2 regions of the Paenibacillus sp. FSL K6-1558 genome follow, and region 2 is predicted to be linked to the other one. Evidence: riboswitches for the same ligand, from Rfam matches in the RefSeq annotation. Region 2 holds a riboswitch; the other holds the start of a gene.

Region 1 (4,427 bases), 860 kb from region 2:
TCCATCAGCATCCTGATATCCAGCCTCATCCAGCAATTGTTTTGCCTTCGCGGGCTCGTAATCATATCCGGTAATTTTGTCGTACCCAAAAGGCAATGCAGAGGTAAACGGACCTTTGGCTGCTTGTCCACCCACCAGCGTATTCGCGTACATTTCGCGGTCAATTCCGTAAGATATGGCACGGCGAACCTTTACATCGCTTAGCAGTGAATGGGTCGTGTTAAACCACACAAACTGCGTACGGAGGCTCGGAATTTCATCAATCGTATATTGTGTTTTATCCTGAAAAAGAGGCATCTGGCTGCGTCCCACATTACTCGCTACATCGATTTCCCCTGATTGCAGTGCCAGCGCCCGTGTATTGTCATCCTTGATGTATTTTAGTGTCATCGTATCCAGATCAGCCGCGCCACCCCAGTACTTATCGTACTTTTTCACCTGAATCTCCTGGTCGGGCGTATATCCTGTAACCATGAACGGCCCGGTAGCGATGGGCTCACTCTTGAATTTTGATGTATCTGCACTCGTATCCACGATAATAAACAGTGGCTCTGCAATATTGCCTAGCAGTGAGGCATCTGGCTGTGTTGTTTTGATCGTCAGATCCTGCCCCTTGGCAGTCATTGACGCAATTGGCAGTGTGGATTGACCTCTCTCATTCAGCGAGATGGAGCGTTCGATTGATTTTTTAACCGCATCCGCAGTCACGGGATTGCCATTATGGAACGTTACTCCGTCGCGAATATGAAAATGCCAGGTTGTATCATCGATCCGATCCCACTTATCGGCAAGTTTGGGGACGATCTTCATCTGCTCATCAAACTGAATCAACGTCTCCCCAATAGCCGCGCGCGTCAGCGTCCAGCCGTTCCATTCCTCCGCAGGATCAAGGCTACTCCCCAGCCAGAACAAGGCCACATTCAGATGTGATTTCTTGTCCTCACCAGCCGCACCACTCGCATCCACCCCTGCCTTTTTCCCCGTAGCATCGGATGATGAAGGTGTTGAATTTTTGTCGTTACCACAGGCCGCGAGCAACAGAATAGTCATCATTGATATGATAGCCAGTAGCCATGTTTTTTGAAACTTACCCATACTTCCCCATTCCCCTCAGTTACACTGTATTTTTCTTGGGATCAAGCACATCTCGCAGACTGTCCCCCAGCAAATTAAAAATGATAACCGTGCTAAATATCGCGAGCCCCGGATAGATTAACAGCCAAGGCGCTGTCTGCAGATATCTTCTGCCTTCATTCAACATCGCTCCCCACTCGGGATCAGGCGGCTGTGCACCAAGTCCGAGAAAGGACAGACCCGAAATCGACAACATCATGCCGCCTACGTCCATCATCGCCATGACGATCAAGGGTGGCAACATATTCGGCAGAATCGTTCTGCTAATGATCTGGATTTTACGCGCACCGCTGAACGCGGCGGCAGTGACGAACTCTTTTTGCTGAAGAGAAATGACCAGGCTTCGGGCCATCCGTGCATACTTTGCCCACCAGACAACTGACAGTGCGACCACCGTGTTAAATAACCCCGGCCCTAACATGCCTACTACGGCAATAGCAAAAATCAAACCCGGAAATGCCATCAACGTATCGCACAGCCGCATCAGCAGCGTATCCACCAGCCCTCGCAGAAAACCTGCGACGACACCAACCGCTACACCTAAGCCGAAAACAATACCGATCATCATAAATGTAAGCAGCAGAGAGGTGCGTGCTCCATATAAAAGTCGGGACAGGACACATCGCCCAAGCTGATCCGTACCGAGTGGATATTCGGGGCTGGATGGCTGCAACACTTTGGCAAAATTCGTAGCAAGTGGATCGTGAGGCGCCAGAAGCGGCGCAATCAGAGCCAGAACGATCCAGCCTGTGGTCAGGGATAGCAAGAAAATAAATAGACGACGTTGTGTCAGATATGCTCGAATCTTCATCACCATCTACACATCCACATCCAGTTGAATGCGCGGATCGCGAAGATGTGTCCAGAGATCCACGATCAGATTCAGGGTGACATAGATGACTGCCATCCAGATTACATAACCCTGTATCAGGGGGTAATCGCGGGTGAAAATGGCATCCACCGCCATCTGTCCTACTCCCGGCCATACGAATAAACTCTCCACAATTGCTGCTCCGCCAAGTAGTGCTCCTGTTGTCATGCCTAGCAAGGTCACAATTGGCAACAGTGAATTGGGCAAAATATGTCGCCAAATAATCATTGATTCCTTCACACCTCTTGCTCTTGCACCCACTACGTAATTCTGGCTTGTCTCCTCCAGCATGACTGCACGAATCTGCCGGCTGTATTGGGCGATCAATGGAATCGCGAGTGTCGCAGCAGGCAGGATCAGGCTGTTCCAGCCGGAACTACCCATGACCGGCAGCAGCTTCAGCTGCACACCAAATACCAGCATCAGCAACATCCCCAGCCAGAAGCTCGGCATGGATAGACCGGCAAACGAAAACAGGCGAATCACATAATCCAGCCATTGATTCCGGCGTACAGCCGAAAGAACTCCGAGCGGAAAGGAAATCAAAATCACCAGAAGCATTGCGCTCCCGGTTAACTTGAGCGTTGCTGGAAGGCGGGCCATTAACACATCCAGCACCGGACGGTCATATTTATACGACGTACCAAAGTCTCCAGTGACTACTTGTCCCAGCCATGTGCCATACCGAACCAGAAATGGCTTGTCCAGCCCAAGCTCTGACCTCACCTGTCTGACCAGTTCATCCGAAGGTGTGACTCCGGTAGACATCAGCATCAGTCTGGCGGGATCTCCAGGAGACAGATACGTTAATAGAAATGTCAGGAAGGTGATTCCAAACAGAACGGCGACCAGTTGTAATAACCGTTTAACGATATATCTGCCCAATAATAAAACGCCCTTCCCGGTTTAATGCGCGTGTACGCCTTCATTTTCATTCCATTCAATACAAGCCAATTCAAGCCAAAAAAGCGCCCTTTCCGTTTCACGGGATAAGGACGCCTTAAATAAACAGATTTTCAGAAAAAATCATGCTCTTTAAACACCTTCCTATCTCCCGTAGGGTACTGCTGTGTTTGTCCAACCTGGCAGGTCTCCTGGCTCCAGTATCATTGCCATAGCAGCTCCTTCCCGGTCTTCGTAAGACCAGTGGATATGCTGCCTGACTCCTCTGTTACAGTGGCGGGACCGCGCCGGCATCACACCGGACTTCCCTTTTAAGCTTCTACCCCAGCGGGTAGAGCACCAAGTTCCACGTATTCAATTCACTAAAAGTTGGTATCTGTTACACTTCTGTATCAGTATAGCGGCATACGGAATAATGTTCAAAACTTTTCTTTCAAAATTTAAAATCATGATTGCGGCTAATCTCGCACTCGCGAGCCCTTGGGTGACACCCCCGTCACACGTTTGAACATTTTGGAAAAAAGCAGCGGGTCGGTGTATCCAACGGAGTGGGCTACTTCACTCACAGACAGCATCGGGTTACGAAGCAACTCCGCTGCACGATTCATGCGATACTCTAAGAAAAAGGCTTGCAGCGACTTGCCATATCGCTCTTTGAACAACCCCGATAAATACGTTCGATCCAGCCCGACCGCCTGTGCGATATCCAGAATAGAAGTACGCTGGCTATACCGGTTCTCCATAAACTGCACAGCCTGCCGAATATAAGTCTCTTTCGTCGAAAGGAGCGGATTTTCTTCTTCTTTGATCGGTGAGGATGCGATTAATGCCGCCATAAGTCGGTATAACAGACTTTGATGTAGCACATCCCCTCCTGCAACAGAGCTCGTTCCGGCCTGAAGCATCTCGTCATACAGCGCTGCCATCATATTCTTATCATGAGCAGTAAATACCGGGTGCTCCTCGCTTAACTGCGCACGTTGCATAAAAGCCTTCGCCTGTACACCTCTGAAGCCAAACCATGAATATGTCCAAGGCTCCTCAGCATCGGCTTCATAATGAATGACCGTGTCGGGTAATATGAGAAATCCTTGGCCCTCGCCCAGAGGATATTCCCGATCTCCCATATATACCGTACCATGACCCTCATGTACGTAATGCACAATATAGGAATCACGCACCCCCGGCCCCCAATAGTGGGCAGGATCACATGCCTCCCAACCATAAAATAACAAGACCAGTTCCATCTGCGTCCAGCCGGCAGAGACCACATTCATTTCCACTTTTCGACTCATGTTTCCCCTCCTTTCGACGATGAGGTTAAAGATATCTTAATGTGAGCTCACATATTCCCTTACCAGTACACACAATAAATTATAACAGGTAGAAGAGAGGAAATCTTGCTGAAAACGAAAACAAAAATGGGATTATGCCATATTTGAGAGGGTTTGAGCCATAGTGATATGGGCCTGTTCGGCCTATAGTTGGGGTACAACATTTTTCGGGAAGGATGAAGTTG
Region 2 (4,427 bases):
TATAATCTATGTCTAAGTCTGTATTGATGCAGCTGTAAATGTTGTATCTATCTCAATCAGCTGGGTTTCAGCCGAGTTGTGTCTGGGTTAACTTTTGGCTTTGTGGCCTCTTATCTTCCGTAGATCACTCTGCCGCTGATGCTTAAGTGGACTTCAAGCCCGTAACCCAAACTACGCACTTCCACTCTTAGTCACCGCATACCGGATTCACTTCAACAGTGACTGGCGCATCCACATGGCGGAAGCCTTGAATAACTCCAACGCGTTTAAAAAACTTGTGGAAACGTTCGTTCGGATGACCTTTTTCCTTGTACTCCGCGACAATACGTTCCACAATACCGCCGATCTGATCACCCGGAATGCCCTCTGCTACAGGCTGAGCCGGGTGGGCATTGCGGCCGAACTTTTTCCCGCCAAGGAACAGATCGTATCCTCCTTTGCGGTACACGATACCGATATCCTCCAGCACTGCCCCGTAACAAGCCATACCGCAGCCGTTTAACGCTACGCTCGTTTCCTTCGGAGCAGACAATCCACCGATCACGTCCTGCAAATGGTTAGCCATCGGCACCGCGTCGTCCTTCTCCAGGTTGCAGAAGTCACAAGCTTTGACTTTGATCACATCCCCAATCGGCACCACGATAAAGTTTGCTGCGCGCAGCTCATCTACCAGCGCATCCGGTTCAAACGTCGGCACTCTCAGAATAATCTGGTGCTCCGGCGTATACTCGAGTTCACCATCCTCGCTTGCGCACTGCGCCAGCAGGGCCATCTGAGCGGCGGTGAACTTTTTGTTGCCCACGCCGGGCGACACGCCGATCTCAAAGAGCGGCGCCTTGCGCCCCGGCACGGGCACAGCAGCGGCTGCGCCAAGCACCGCTGCGCTGCTCGCGCCCTGCGCGCTTGCGGCTGCCGGGCCTGACGCCGATGCGTCCAGCCAGCGGCTTGCCGCTTCGCCTGCGAGCGCACCGCCTGCCGCGAGCCGCGTCAGCGCCTCGGCGGCGAGCTCGGCTGCGCCGGCGCGTGGCGCCACAGCGGCAGCGCGCGGTGCGGCCTCTGCCGCCGCGGACGCGGGCCGCTCTGCGGCAAGCACGGCGGTGCCAGCACCGCTCGCCGGGCTTGCCGCAGGCGGGGTCGCCGCCCATGCGCTTGCGGGCGGCTGCCCTTGCGGAGCCGTGCCCTCTCCGGCGCTGGCGCCGCGCAGGGCTGGCTCCGCCGTTGGCACGGCCTGCGCATCGCGGGCCGTGCCAACACCCGCCGCCTCGCCGGAGGCGAGCGCGGGCTTCCCGTGCGCCGAGCGACCATGGCTCGGCTTCGGTGCGCAGCCGCTCGTGAGGTCTGAGCGGCTGTTCCGCGGAGTTCAGCGTATATTTCCGCTGATATCCGCGCGGGGTGACCATGAGTCCTTCGTACATCATGGTCGAGGAATTGCCGATAATCACGGTCGTTAACATACCGATATCGTAATTCAGCATATCTTCCAGCGTGGTCATGACCACGTCTTGGCGTTCCCGGTACGCACTCTTGACCAGGCCAACCGGTGTCTTCGGATCACGGTAACGCAGCAACATCTCCTGCGTCTCTACAATCTGGCGTGTACGCCGTCCACTGCGTGGATTATACAAAGCAATGACAAAATCAGCCGCCGCTGCCGCTTCAACCCGGCGAATGATCGTTTCCCAAGGTGTCAGATGGTCGCTGAGGCTGATCGTACACGCGTCATGCATAACCGGCGCACCAAGCAAGGACGCACACGATTGAATAGCGGACACGCCAGGAATAACCTCGACAGCTACGCCTGTATCTGGCTTCCAGCCTTGCTCGATCAGCACCTCATATACAAGCCCCGCCATACCGTATACCCCGGCATCCCCACTGGAGATTACGGCAACAATATGGCCTGCTTCCGCTTGTCTTACCGCTTCCTGTGCCCGGCTGACTTCCTCCGTCATGCCTGTACGCACAATGGCTTGTCCATTCAACAAAGGCCGGATCAGATCCACATAGGTGTTATATCCAATGATGACCTCGCTTTCCTGCAATGCATCCAGCGCCCGTTTCGTTATGTGCTCCATCGCACCTGGACCGAAACCGATGATCAGTAACTTGCCTTGCTTTTGCATCCCTTTTCCCCCTCACTCCACTTGTCATACGATTAATGCCCCAACCTTGTTTATCCCAAAAGTTCCCCGATACAGATGTGTCTCTCTCGTTTATAGCCCTGTAAAACATCATTTCTTCTGCTCAACTCGGCAACTTCGTTCCTGTCCGAAAAAACAAAAAAATCCCATCCTAATCACGGATGAGATACGCATGTACTTACACTCAGGAAACCTGGCCTGTAATATTCCATAATAAGGAATTACAAGCAGCCAGAACAGCCCAAATAGAGCCGCACAGTACAAACCACGGTTTGTCCCTTTCCCGAACTTATCGTACACCACTCCTTTCCGCGAAGGGTTTGGTGACACATGCAAGGTAGGTCTCCTGGCTCTGGATCATTAGCGTTCTTTCCTGTCTTCCCCGGTATACCGAGTGACTTTCATGGAAAACGCTTTACCATTACAGTGGCGGGACCGCTCGGGACTTGCACCCGATTCCCTGTTACCTCTTGCTTTATGCAAGAGCACCTTGCTGCTTTCATATTGTCTTCATCATACCATCGGTCAGGAAATAATGTCCACGCTTCTCAAGATTGTCCTAAACATTAATTTTGGATAAAAATGAAAAAAAGGTCCCGATCCGATAACGGATCAGAACCTTTATATATCCATCCATATAACTGATGTGATTCCTTCTAAACTTAATACTCCTCTGTATACGAATTGCGTCTGCGATTCTTCATACAGCAACTCTTGCCCTCTGAATGCTCTCTTTACTAATCTTCCCGGACACCCACAGGATTCGCGGCAAAATAACGTCCCAGTTCAACGATGAGCGCTCCCATCTTCTCCTCTTCCGGCACAACCAGCGCTTCGATGCTTTCCTCACGCATAGCGTTCGCCGTAACTTTACCAACCGAGGCTGGGACTACACCTTCTTTGAAAGCCGTCAGCATCTGCTGCAGCTTGCCTTGGGAAGTTGCATATTCCGTCAAGAATCGAACCTGCGGCCCGCTTGTAAAGGCTACCGCATCTAACTTATGCTGAATGATTTCGTTCAGCAGTTGCTCCAGCTCTGCCTCTTCCGGCGGCACGTGACGATACGGCAATACCTGACGCACGACAGCTCCTTGTTCTTCGAACCAGCGAACCAATTTAGGAGCCGTTTCCCCATGCAACTGTAACATCACTTTTTTGCCTGCCAGATCATGTGAGCCAAATTCCCGAATCAAACCGTCTGTACTACCATCATCATCTCGTACCAATGGAGTCAGCTTCAGTTTCTTAAGTGCATTCACCGTTTTGTACCCTCGGGCTGCAATACACGATTCGGCCAAGACATTCCGAAGTTGTCCGGCTACATCCATGTCCTCAGCCATGTCGAACAAAGCATCCAGTCCCATACCCGTCGTAAACACTGCCCAATCCGGCGGATCGGAAATCCAAGAGACCAGTCCATCTCGAATGTTACGGTCATCCAAAAATACCGTGCCTTGTGCAGGACGCACAAGCGGGATTCCTCCCATTTTCTCCACCAAAAGAGACATCTCTTTGGACTTTCTCGGTCCGGTTAATGCCACACGTACCCCTGCCAAATGTTGAGCCATTCATGTTCCCCCCGTTATTAAGCCGAAAGTTCGTCAATCTGACTACAGTATACAGGGTACTTCTGCGGAGGGAAACCATGCTTGCTTGCTTTCCAGGCTCTCAAGCTATAACAATTTTTTATGATTTTCATCAGGAAGGCTGCAGATTACCGCCGCCATGTGATGGTTTACCTTTTTTCTCTATAGACTTTTCCGCTGACTTATCACCAGATTTCTCTTCTGACTTGCCTTCCGTATTCCCTTCAGAATAATCTGATTCATCAGATGCCTGCTCCTGCTTCTGTTCACCTTCCTGCTGTTTGCCTCTCGAGGCCCTCTCTCCCGATTCAGAGTTCGGTGCATGCCCAGCCTCCTTTTTGCGCGGACGAAGAAATAGAAAGAATACGATTGGAAACAGCACCTCAAATACAATGGCAACCCATGTCCATTCCCGTGTAAATCGATTCAGTTGGATCGCATTGCGGAAAAACCAGAACGCACATACAAAACCCAGCAACGCAATGGGTCCGGTCAGTACTTTACCAGACACTTTGGGAATCATGCGTTTCAATCCCCAGCACACTAAATACAGGTCAAACGCAATCTTGGTAATAATACAAGGCAAAGTTGCTGCCGCAAGCGCCAGATCGAATCGATCTAGAAAGTCACTAATCTGCAGCTGTCTTGCCAGCTCATACGATGGATATACAAGTCTTGAAGCAATGGGTACACCGATGGA

The links. Region 2 has a riboswitch for cobalamin ahead of cobJ (precorrin-3B C(17)-methyltransferase). Riboswitches for the same ligand answer to the same signal wherever they lie in the genome.
Region 1: another riboswitch for cobalamin. It lies ahead of nikB (nickel ABC transporter permease); the one in region 2 lies ahead of cobJ (precorrin-3B C(17)-methyltransferase).

The regions. Positions count from the first base shown of each region.
Region 1 covers NZ_JBBOCV010000001.1:4,073,583-4,078,009, reverse strand. Annotated here, with positions in the region: gene MHI38_RS17575 (ABC transporter substrate-binding protein) at 1-1,095, opposite strand, end outside; gene nikC (nickel transporter permease) at 1,115-1,945, opposite strand; gene nikB (nickel ABC transporter permease) at 1,952-2,890, opposite strand; cobalamin riboswitch at 3,073-3,267, opposite strand; gene MHI38_RS17560 (AraC family transcriptional regulator) at 3,367-4,203, opposite strand.
Region 2 covers NZ_JBBOCV010000001.1:3,216,583-3,221,009, forward strand. Annotated here, with positions in the region: partial or broken gene cobJ (precorrin-3B C(17)-methyltransferase) at 188-2,123, opposite strand; cobalamin riboswitch at 2,461-2,649, opposite strand; gene MHI38_RS13855 (uroporphyrinogen-III synthase) at 2,879-3,709, opposite strand; gene MHI38_RS13860 (GerAB/ArcD/ProY family transporter) at 3,840-4,427, opposite strand, start outside.